One region of the Polaromonas sp. P1_A2 genome, then DNA from elsewhere that is predicted to be linked to it. Evidence: riboswitches for the same ligand, from Rfam matches in the RefSeq annotation. Region 1 holds a riboswitch; the other holds the start of a gene.
The links. A riboswitch is a leader RNA that binds a small molecule or an ion and turns the genes downstream of it on or off. The one in region 1 is predicted to bind S-adenosylhomocysteine.
Positions count from the first base shown of each region.

Region 1 (5,877 bases):
TGAACTTGGGCACCGGCGGCGTGTAGCCGGCCCAGTCCATGGGCGTGGCATTGGCGCGCGCCTTGGCCAGCGGCCACATGGGCACCTGCTTTTTGTTGGCGTGCTGGGTGCGCACCTTGTCGTAGTCGGCGTAGAGCTCGTCGATGTATTTGGCCGCCTGGTCGGAAAGCAGGCTTTGCGCCACGCTGACGCTGCGCGAGGCATCGGGCACATAGACCACCGGGCCTTCGTAGTGCGGCGAGATCTTGACGGCCGTATGCACCCGGCTGGTGGTGGCGCCGCCTATCAGCAGCGGGATTTTTTTGATGCGGAAATGCTCGTCCTTCTGCATTTCGGCGGCCACATACTGCATTTCTTCCAGGCTGGGGGTGATCAGGCCGGACAGCCCGACGATGTCGGCGCCCTCGACCTTGGCGCGCGCCAGGATCTCGTGGCAGGGCACCATCACGCCCATGTTGACGACCTCGAAGTTGTTGCACTGCAGGACCACCGTGACGATGTTCTTGCCGATGTCGTGCACGTCGCCCTTGACGGTGGCGATGATGATCTTGCCCTTGGTCTTGACGTCGCCGCCGGCGGCTTCGAGCTGCAGCTTTTCGGCCTCTATATAGGGCAGCAGGTGAGCCACGGCCTGTTTCATCACGCGGGCGCTCTTGACCACCTGGGGCAGGAACATCTTGCCCTGGCCGAACAGGTCGCCGACCACGTTCATGCCGTCCATCAGCGGGCCTTCGATGACGTGCAGCGGCCGGCCGCCTTCGGCCAGGATTTCGCGGTACATCTCCTCGGTGTCTTCGGTGATGAACTCGTTCATGCCGTGGACCAGCGCATGCGACAGGCGCTGGCGCACCGGCAGGGCGCGCCATTCGTTTTTCTTGCTGTCGTCCTTGGCGCCGCTCTTCGCGGTTTCGGCCACTTCGATCAGGCGCTCGCTGGGCGTGAGCTCGGGCTCGCCGGGTTTGTAGACGGGCGTGCGGTTAAGCACCACGTCCTCGACGCGCTCGCGCAACACCGGGTCCAGGTCGTCGTAGACGCCGACCATGCCGGCGTTGACGATGCCCATGTCCATGCCGGCCTGGATCGCGTGATAGAGAAATACGGTGTGGATGGCTTCGCGCACCGGGTCGTTGCCGCGAAAGCTGAAGGACACGTTGGACACGCCGCCCGAAACCTTGGCGCCGGGCAGGTTCTGCTTGATCCAGCGCGTGGCGTTGATGAAGTCGACCGCGTAGTTGTTGTGCTCCTCGATGCCGGTGGCAATGGCGAAGATGTTGGGGTCGAAGATGATGTCCTCGGGCGGGAAGTCGAGTTCGTCGACCAGCACGCGGTAGGCGCGCTCGCAGATTTCGATCTTGCGCTCGTAGGTATCGGCCTGGCCTTTTTCGTCGAAGGCCATCACCACGGCCGCCGCGCCGTAGCGCTTGAGCAGCTTGGCCTGCTGCTTGAAGGGTTCCAGGCCCTCTTTCATGGAAATCGAATTGACGATGCCCTTGCCCTGGATGCAGCGCAGGCCGGCCTCGATGACGCTCCATTTGGAACTGTCGATCATGATGGGCACACGCGCGATGTCGGGTTCGCTGGCGATCAGGTTCAGGAAGCGCACCATGGCGGCCTGGCTGTCCAGCATGGCCTCGTCCATGTTGATGTCGATGATCTGCGCGCCGTTTTCCACCTGCTGGCGGGCCACCGCCAGGGCCTGTTCGTATTCGCCGTTCAGAATCATCCGGGCGAAGGCCTTGGAGCCGGTGACGTTGGTGCGCTCGCCGATGTTGACGAACAGGGTGCCCGCGCCTATGTCGACCGGCTCCAGGCCGGACAGCTTCATGGGGGGAACGGAGACGGAATTTTCAGTTTCGGACACGGACTCACCTTGGGACTAAGGTGAGCGTCGTTGCAAAAGGCCGCCGCCGGCGACCTGTAACCCAAGCCTGACGGACGCTAAGGTCCGCTGCAACGCTCCTTGGGTAGCCGGTATTTTAAGCGCTGAAGCCCTGTTGCGCCATTTCCCGGTGCGAAGCCCCGGGAAATGGGGCGCATGCTCAATCCAGCTTGATTTTGGCCACCTTGATCAGGCGGCCATAGTCGGCATGCTCTTTCATCACCATATAAGCAAAATCCGCCGAGGTCATGGGGCTGGGCGTGGCGCTCATGCGCGCGAACTTTTCGGCCGTGTCGGGCGTGTTGAGCGCGGCGGCAAAAGCCTTTTGCAGCTGGTCCGTCGTGGCTTTGGGCAGGTTGGCCGGGCCGAAGATGCCGAACCAGGTGCTGATGTGGAAACCGGGCAGCACGTCATTGATGGTGGGAATCTCGGTGAAGCTGCTGGAGCGGTTGATGGTGGTCACGCCGAAGGCCACCAGCTTGCCCGACTTGATATTGGCGCTGGCCGAGGCCAGGTTGTCGAACATCAGGTCGGTCTGGCCGGACAGCAGGCTGGCCTGCGCCTGGGCCGAGCCGCTGGAAGGCAGGTGCACCACGCTGATTTTGGCCAGGCTTTTGAACAGCTCGCCGGCAAGGTGGCCGGCGCTGCCGTTGCCGCCCGAGGCATAGTTCAACCGGCCGGGGTTCTTGCGCGCATAGGCGATCAGGTCCTTGGTGTCCTTGATGTTCAGGCGCTTGGCCGTCTCGGCGTTCATGACCAGCACATTGGGCACACGGGCCACCAGCGTGATGGGCGTGAAGTCCTTCAGCGCGTCATAAGGCATGTTGGGATAGAGCCAGGGGTTGATGGCATGGGTGGCGACCGCGCCCATGACCAGCGTGTGGCCGTCGGCCGGCGCCTTGGCGACCAGCGCGGCACCCACATTGCCGCCCGAGCCGGGGCGGTTGTCGACCACCACTTCGGTCTTGAGCATGGGGCGCAGCTTGTCGGCCAGGATGTGCGCGGCGTTGTCCAGCGGGCCGCCGGCCGGATAGGGAACGACGATGGTGACGGGCTTTTGCGGCGCCAGCTGCGCCTGGGCCGCCAGGGTGACGGTGGCCACGGCGAATGCCGCGGCGATCTTGATGAATGAACGCACGTTCAGGTTTCCTTTGTGATGATGGGTTGTCAGGCCGCGGGCGGCTGCGGGACACAGCGCCGGAAAGTGAAAAGCCAGGCCGGACAAGCGGGCCTGACTATAGCCGCTAAACGTGACGCGCCCGGTCAGGTACCGCCTGGATACTTTGTAACGGCCGGGCCGGAAAGAGACGCAGTGAAGCGACCGGGGTGGCCCTCAGGCGGCTTCTTTGTAGAAAGCGCCGCGCTGCCGCGAGCGTGCGGCCACGGGGGCCACGGCATGCGCGATGGCGCCTATGTGGTCCGGCGTGGTGCCGCAGCAGCCGCCCACGATGTTGACCAAGCCTTCGTCGGCGAACTCGCGCAGCAGGCGCGAGGTGACGTCGGGCGTCTCGTCGAAGCCGGTGTCGCTCATGGGATTGGGCAGGCCGGCGTTCGGGTAGCAACTGATGAAGGTGTCGCCGGCCACGCGGGCCAGTTCCTGGATGTAGGGGCGCATCAGGGTGGCGCCCAGCGCGCAATTGAGGCCTATGGCCAGCGGCGCGGCATGGCGCACGCTGTGCCAGAAGGCAGTCACGGTCTGCCCGCTCAGGATGCGGCCCGAGGCATCGGTCACGGTGCCGCTGATGATCAGGGGCAGGCGCTCGCCGGAGTTGTCGAAGTACTCGTCGATGGCGAACAGCGCCGCCTTGGCATTGAGCGTGTCGAAGATGGTCTCGACCAGCAGAACGTCGCTGCCGCCCTTGACCAGGGCCTCGGTCTGTTCGTAGTAGGCCTTGCGCAGCTCCTCAAAGCTGGTGTTGCGCGCGCCGGGGTCGTTGACGTCGGGGCTGATGCTGGCCGTCTTGGGCGTGGGGCCCAGGGCGCCGACCACAAAACGCGGCTTGTCGGGCGTGGAGAACTTGTCGCAGGCGGCGCGGGCGATGCGGGCCGATTCGTAGTTCATCTCGACGGCCAGGTCGGCCATGTCGTAGTCGGCCTGGGCCACCGTGGTCGCGCCGAAGGTGTTGGTTTCGATCATGTCGGCGCCGGCGGCCAGGTAGCCTTCATGGATGTCCTGGATCACGTCGGGGCGTGTGAGGCTCAGCAATTCGTTGTTGCCCTTGACGTCCTTGTGGAAGTCCTTGAAGCGCTCGCCGCGGTACTGGGCTTCGCTGAGCTTGAAGCGCTGGATCATGGTGCCCATGGCGCCGTCGAGGATGGCGATGCGTTGTTCCAGGATGGCCGGCAGCTGCTGCCCGCGGGTGTAGGTGATTGGCTTCATGCCCCGATTTTAAGATGGGCTCCGTTTTGCGGCGGACTTTCCTCGACAATAGGGGTATTGCCCTGAACATGAAAAACTTTCAACCCAAAGAAGCCTGGACCTGGCTGCAGTCGCATCCCGACGCGCTGTTCGTGGACGTGCGCATGGAAATCGAGTCGCTGTACGTGGGCCGCCCGCCGGGCGTGGTCAATGTGCCGTGGTACGAGTACCCCGACCTGCAACCCGACGCGCAGAAGTTCGCCGAGGCCGTGGCGCGCGAGGCGGCCGGCAAGGCGCAGCCGGTGCTGCTGATCTGCCGATCCGGCAAACGCACGCTGGACGCGGGCAAGGCGCTGGAGGCGGCCGGCTTCACCGACGTGCAGCATGTGGTGCACGGCTTCGAGGGCGAGCTCGACGAGCAGTTCCAGCGCTCCACGCTCTCGGGTTGGCGCTTTGACGGCCTGCCCTGGGAGCAGATGTAGGCCCCGCTTCCCCGGCTTGCCCGGCCTTCGCGCAATCCGCTTTCATTTTCCATTCCGACCTTGTCCTCCCTCCCCGTTTCTTCCCCTTCCACCCCGCTCCACGTGCTGGCCGAGGTCTTCGGCTACGACAGCTTCCGGGGCCCGCAGCAGGCCATCGTGGACCACGTGGTGCGCGGCGGCGACGCGCTGGTGCTGATGCCCACGGGCGGCGGCAAGTCGCTGTGCTACCAGATACCGGCCATCGTGCGGCAGCAGGCCGGCCACGGCGTGACCGTGGTGATCTCACCGCTGATCGCGCTGATGCACGACCAGGTCGGGGCGCTGCACGAGGCCGGCGTGTCGGCGGCCTTCCTCAATTCCACGCAAAGCTTCGACGAAAGCAGCCAGCTTGAAAAGCAGCTGCTGCGCAACGAGCTGACGCTGCTTTACGCCGCGCCCGAACGCATCAACACGCCGCGCATGAAGGGCCTGCTGGCCTCTCTGCACGAGCGCGGGCTGCTGAGCCTGTTCGCCATCGACGAGGCGCATTGCGTGAGCCAGTGGGGCCACGATTTCCGGCCCGAGTACCGCTCGCTGAGCCTGCTGCACGAGACCTTTCCCGATGTGCCGCGCATCGCGCTGACGGCCACGGCCGACGCGCTGACGCGCCAGGACATGATCGAGCGCCTCAAGCTGGAGGACGCGCGCCAGTTCGTCAGCAGCTTCGACCGGCCCAACATCCGCTACACCATCGTCGAAAAAACCGACCCGACGCGCCAGCTGCTGCGCTTCATCGAGGCCGAGCACGAGGGCGAGGCCGGCATCGTGTATTGCCAGTCGCGCAAGCGCGTGGAGGAAATCGCCGGCATGCTGCAGGACGCGGGCCTCAAGGCGCTGGCCTACCACGCGGGCCTCGATTCGGCCCTGCGCCAGCAGCGGCAGGACCGCTTCCTGCGCGAGGACGGCATTGTCATGGTGGCGACGATTGCCTTCGGCATGGGCATAGACAAACCCGACGTACGTTTTGTCGCCCACCTGGACATGCCCAAGAACATCGAGGGCTATTACCAGGAGACCGGCCGCGCCGGCCGCGACGGCCAGAGTGCCGACGCCTGGATGGTCTACGGCCTGCAGGACGTGGTGAACCAGCGCCGGATGATCGACACCAGCGAGGCGGC
Region 1 covers NZ_JBFTZI010000004.1:82,070-87,946, forward strand. Annotated here, with positions in the region: gene metH (methionine synthase) at 1-1,861, opposite strand, end outside; S-adenosyl-L-homocysteine riboswitch at 1,877-1,968, opposite strand; gene AC1D09_RS16435 (Bug family tripartite tricarboxylate transporter substrate binding protein) at 2,040-3,017, opposite strand; gene AC1D09_RS16440 (homocysteine S-methyltransferase family protein) at 3,213-4,259, opposite strand; gene AC1D09_RS16445 (rhodanese-like domain-containing protein) at 4,328-4,720, shown strand; gene recQ (DNA helicase RecQ) at 4,781-5,877, shown strand, end outside.

Region 2 (5,877 bases), on a different contig from region 1:
TGACGCCGGCGCGCTCGGCCACGGCCGGCACGGTCACCTTGTCGCGGCCTTCCTGGGCAATCAGTTCTTCGAGCGCCTTGCGCACCACGGCCTGCACCTGGGCGCTGCGGCCGCCTGGGCGCTTGTTCTGGGGTGTTTGTGGAATGCTCATCAGGGCCGATTTTAGCCTAAAAGCAATGATCTTTGCGTTAATTTTCAAACCGGTATAGAATTCACAAACGCAAATAAATTCGCTTTAAGAAAGTCGAGCGTTTCCCATGAGCACACCCGCCGCCCCCTCTTTGCAAGCTTCTTCCGTGACCAAGGCATCCCGCTGGCAATTGCCGCCCGCGGCCGCCTTCCCGCTGCTGGCCGTCCTGTTGTTCGCTTTTTTTGTGGCGGGCAGCGCGCCCTCGCCCCTGTTTGTGGTGTTCCAGCAGCAGTGGGGCTTTTCGCCGGCGCTGCTGACGGTGGCGTTTGCGATCTACGCGATTGCGCTGCTGGCCTCGCTGCTGGTAGCGGGTTCGCTGTCTGACCACATCGGCCGGCGGCCCGTGGTGTTTACCGCCTTGCTGCTGCAGGCCGGTGCGATGCTGACTTTTCTGCTGGCCGAGGGCATCAACGGCATCATCGCCGCGCGCATTGTTCAGGGCATCGCGACCGGCATGGTCAGCGGCGCGCTGACGGCGGCGGTGGTGGAAGCGGCCCCGGCCGCGCAAAAACGCCTGGGCGCAATGATAGGCAGCGTTTCGCCGCTGGCGGGCCTGGCCGTGGGCGCGCTGCTGACGGGCGTTGCGGTCAAGTTTGCGTTGCACCCGGTGCCGTTGGTGTTTGGCGTGCTGGCCGCCATTTGCGTGGCGGGTGCGCTGGCCACCCTGTTCCTGCCTGAAAGTGTGACGCCGCGGCCCGGTGCGCTGGCCTCACTGGTGCCGCGCATTTCGGTGCCGGTGCAGGCGCGCGGCGAGTTTGTGCGCGGTGTGCCGACCATGCTGGCGGTCTGGTCGCTGGCGGGCCTGTACCTTTCGCTGGTGCCCTCCATGCTGCAGCAAATCTTCGGCATCCACGACGGCATCGTGAATGGGCTGGCAATCTCCATCTTCTTCGGCCTGGGGGCCGCCTCGCCGACCTTGCTCAGGAGCCTCTCACCTGTGCGCATGAGCGCCCTGGGCATGAGCTTGCTCGCGGCCGGCGTGGGGCTGGTGGCGGTCTCGTTGGCCGCCCATTCCGTGGCCTTGTTTTTTGCCGGCACGGCGCTGGCCGGTTTCGGCGGCGGCTCGGCTTTCTCGGCCCAGGTGCAGACCCTGGCCCCCCTGGCTCAGCCCCATCAGCGCGCCGAACTGTTCGCCGCGCTGTATGCCACGAGCTACCTGGCTTTCAGTGTGCCGGCCATGCTGGCCGGCCGGCTGATCGCGCCGCTGGGCCTGCCGGCCACGGTGGAGGGTTATGCCACGCTGGTGCTGGCGGTGGCCGCGCTGGGCGCCTGGCTGCGGTGGACTTCGGTGCGCCGCGCGGCTTAACCCTAACCCAGAAGGGCGCGGGCTACTTCGGTAAAGCCCGCGCCGCGCTCGCCACGCGTCACATAACGCGGCAGGTGTGCGAGCTGCGGCACAAAGCGCGCAATATTCGCCACGCCCACGCTGTTGGCAAAAGTCTTGAACATCAGCTGGTCGTTGGTTGAATCGCCGATGTAGGCCCATTGGTCCATCTCGGCGTCCAGGTCGCGCTGCCAGCGTTCGCGCACTATCCAGCGCGCGCCCTCAAGCTTGTTGTGCTCGCCGTACCAGCCGTTGATGTGGATGCTGCTCACGGTGGCGTGCATGCCCTCGCTTTTCATCAGCGCCACGACGGCGGCGATCTGCGCATCCGTGAGCCGGGTGAACTCGCTGTGGTCTATGGCGATGTCGGTCTCGCGGCCCGGTGAGTCGGTGGCGCGGGTCACGCCGGGCAGCTCGCGCTCTATCCGCGCCAGCACGGACTGCATGCGGGCGAAGTTGCTGCTGCGCGTCGCCGCATCTTGCTGGTAGATCTTGGACAGCGGTCGTGGCGCGGCGCTTGTGGCATCCGGCAGCAGCGCCACGGCGCCGTTCTCGGCCACGATGGCATCGACGGGCCAACGCGCCGCGAAAGGCTCACTCCAGCCCACGGGCCGGCCGGTGATGGCCACCACCCTGAGTCCTGCGGCCTTCAAGGCACCCAAAGCCTGCAGCGCATCGGTGGTGATTTCCCCCTCGGTGGTCAGCGTGTCGTCGATGTCGGTAAAGAGGCCGGTGACGGCCCGGCGTTGCGCGGCGGGCCAAAGGGGGAGTTCTTGCATGGTGAAATTTTCTCACGGGGATGTACGTCATCAGTGGGTGCCGCGGAACCGGCTTTGCCGGGCCGCAGGCACCGTCCCCTGCAAGGGGAAAAGGGCTACACGAAGTGAGCCCGATAGGGGTGTGCCAATTTTTCGGCTTTGCCGGCCCCAGGCGCCGCCCCCTTGAGGGGGGAGCAGGCTACACGAAGTGAGCCTGAACGGGGGAGTTCGGTATAATCATGGCTTCCTGAGGAGCGTTGCAAGCCACACCACGTGGACCAGGCTCAGGACTTCATTGCAACCACGCTCACCCGCATGCGCTGTCTCTCAAGCCGGGTGAATGACTGAATTCCCCCTTCCTTGAATGCCGCATGCCCGTGGCGATTTTGCCCAGTTACGTTTGATTTTTGGAGAACCGTATGAGCGCCGTCTTGAAGCCTTCCACCGACCACATCATTGCCGACATTTCGCTTGCCGCCTGGGGCCGTAAGGAACTGAACATCGCCCAGACCGAGATGCCCGGCCTGATGGCCATCCGCGAAGAGTTCGCGAAGGCGCAGCCGCTCAAGGGCGCGCGCATCACCGGCTCGCTGCACATGACCATCCAGACCGGCGTGCTGATCGAGACCCTGCAGGCCCTGGGCGCCGACGTGCGCTGGGCTTCGTGCAACATCTTTTCCACGCAGGACCACGCCGCCGCCGCGATCGCCGCCGCCGGCACGCCGGTGTTCGCCATCAAGGGCGAAACCCTGGCCGACTACTGGGACTACACCCACCGCATCTTCGAATTCAACGGCGCCAAGGGCACGCCTGAAGAAGGCCCCAACATGATCCTGGACGACGGCGGCGACGCAACGCTGCTGATGCACCTGGGCACCAAGGCCGAGAAAGACGCCAGCCTGATCTCCAAGCCCACCAGCGAAGAAGAAACCTGCCTGTTCAACTCGATCAAGGCCAAGCTCGCGCAAGACCCGACCTGGTACAGCCGCCGCCTGAAGAACATCATCGGCGTGACCGAGGAAACCACCACCGGCGTGCTGCGCCTCAATGAAATGTCGGCCAAGGGCACGCTGGCCCTGCGCGCCATCAACGTCAACGATTCCGTCACCAAGTCCAAGTTCGACAACCTCTACGGCTGCCGCGAATCCCTGGTCGACGCGATCAAGCGCGCCACCGACGTGATGGTGGCCGGCAAGGTCGCCGTGGTGGCCGGCTACGGCGACGTGGGCAAGGGCTCGGCCCAGGCCCTGCGCGCACTGAGCGCCCAGGTGTGGGTGACCGAGATCGACCCGATCAACGCCCTGCAGGCCGCGATGGAAGGCTACAAGGTCGTGACCATGGAATACGCCGCCGACAAGGCCGACATCTTTGTGTCCGCCACCGGCAACAAGAACGTCATCACCTACGCACACATGGCCGCGATGAAAGACCAGGCCATTGTCTGCAACATCGGCCACTTCGACAACGAAATCGACGTCGCCTCGCTCGAGCAATGCAGCTGGGAAGAGATCAAGCCGCAAGTCGACCACGTGATCTTCCCGGACGGCAAGCGCATCATCCTGCTGGCCAAGGGCCGCCTCGTGAACCTGGGCTGCGGCACCGGCCACCCGAGCTTTGTGATGTCGTCCAGCTTCGCCAACCAGACCATCGCCCAGATCGAGCTCTTCACCAAGAAGGACGCTTACGAAGTCGGCAAGGTCTATGTGCTGCCCAAGCACCTCGACGAAAAGGTCGCTCGCCTGCACCTCAAGAAGGTCGGTGCTGTGCTGACCGAGTTGAGCGATGAGCAGGCTGCTTACATCGGGGTGTCGAAGGCCGGCCCGTACAAAGCCAATACCTACCGCTATTGATTTTTCGTGGCTACTGCGCGACCCGATAGCGGCGTTGCGGGTCCCGATCAGGCAATCCTCATGCACCTCAAGTGCATTCCGGTTGCCTGACACCCGCGCCTTGCTCTCGGGCCGCTCGCTACACCCTTGAGGCCGACGGAATACCGAGAACCACCACATGCGCGCTGACCTCTTCCTCGTTGACCACGGCCATGCCGCCACCCGCTCCCAGGCCCAGCGCCTGATTGCCTCGGGCGTGCAGTGGCGCGCGGAAGCGGACGCCCCCTGGAAAAAGGTCGCCAAGAACGGCGACGAGATTCCTGAAGGCGCCGAGCTGCAGCTGCTGGACACTACCGAAGCCAAGTACATCTCGCGCGGCGGGCTCAAGCTCGAAGGCGCGCTCAAGGCCACGGGCCTGAAGGTGGCCGGCCTGCGCTGCCTGGACATAGGCCAGTCCACCGGCGGTTTTACCGACTGCCTGCTGCAGCACGGCGCCGCGCAGGTGGTGGGCGTGGACGTGGGCCACGGCCAGCTGCATGCCAGCCTGCGGGGCGACCCGCGTGTGGTCTGCATCGAAGGCCTCAATGCGCGCTCCATGACGGCCGCCGACCTGGTGGCCGGCCATGCGGGCGACAGCGGCGACATGGATTTCGCGGACGACTTTGATGGCGACGCCGAGGACGATGAAGAGGCCGGCCCGGCGATGGAAGCCAACTTCGACTTCCTGACCGGCGACCTGTCTTTTATCTCGCTCACGCTGGTGCTGCCCGCCGTGGTGCGCCTGCTCAAGCCCGGCGGCGATTTGCTGATGCTGGTCAAGCCGCAGTTCGAGCTGCAGCCCGGCCAGATTGGCAAGGGTGGCATCGTGCGCGACCCCGCGCACTTCGCGTTTGTGGAAAAGCGTTTGCGCGATGCCTGCGCGGCCCTGGGGCTGGAGGTCAAGGCCTGGCTGGACTCGCCGATTGAAGGCGGCGACGGCAACCGCGAATTTTTTATCCAGGCCGTCAAGGGCCGCGACGTGGCCGGCGAAGACCAACCGCTGCCGGCCGCGCCGCAGCGCAAGGTCGCCAAGCGCGTGCCGCGCGCTGAACTGCGTGCATCGCGCGCACCGCACGAAGACTCCGAACTCGCGCATGCCGGCCAGCCCGGGCCGGCGCGCGGCAAGCGGCGTGACAAAAAAACCGATAACGACGAGTGAGATCCGAGATGAACCTGCCTTTGAGCTTTGAATTTTTCCCGCCCAAGACGCCCGAAGGCGCGGCCAAGCTGCGTGCGGCGCGCCAGGCGCTGTATGCGCACAAGCCCGAGTTCTGCTCGGTCACCTTCGGCGCCGGTGGCTCCACGCAAGAGGGCACCTTCGGCACCGTGAAGGAAATCCTGGACGAAGGCGTGGCCGCGGCCTGCCATTTCTCCTGCGTGGGCGCGACCAAGGCCACGGTGCGCAAACAGCTGGCCGAGCTGCGGGCCATGGGCGTCAAACGCCTGGTGGCGCTACGCGGCGACCTGCCCAGCGGCTACGGCGCCGGCGGCGAGTTCCATTACGCGAGCGACCTGGTGGCCTTTATCCGCGAGGAAACCGGCGACGCTTTCCACATCGAAGTGGCGGCCTATCCCGAAGTCCACCCCCAGGCCCGGTCGGCTGACGCCGACCTGCAGGCCTTTGTCAAAAAGGTCAAGGCTGGCGCCGATTCGGCGATCACGCAGTATTTTTTCAATGCCGACGCTTATTTCCGCTTTGTCGACGATGCGCAGGCTCTGGGCGTGGACCTGCCCATC
Region 2 covers NZ_JBFTZI010000007.1:45,504-51,380, reverse strand. Annotated here, with positions in the region: gene AC1D09_RS21940 (TetR/AcrR family transcriptional regulator) at 1-151, opposite strand, end outside; gene AC1D09_RS21935 (MFS transporter) at 258-1,496, shown strand; gene AC1D09_RS21930 (HAD-IIB family hydrolase) at 1,499-2,293, opposite strand; S-adenosyl-L-homocysteine riboswitch at 2,516-2,588, shown strand; gene ahcY (adenosylhomocysteinase) at 2,692-4,122, shown strand; gene AC1D09_RS21920 (TlyA family RNA methyltransferase) at 4,280-5,299, shown strand; gene metF (methylenetetrahydrofolate reductase [NAD(P)H]) at 5,308-5,877, shown strand, end outside.
Region 2: it holds a riboswitch for S-adenosylhomocysteine, as region 1 does, so the genes downstream of both, ahcY (adenosylhomocysteinase) here and metH (methionine synthase) in region 1, are expected to answer to the same signal.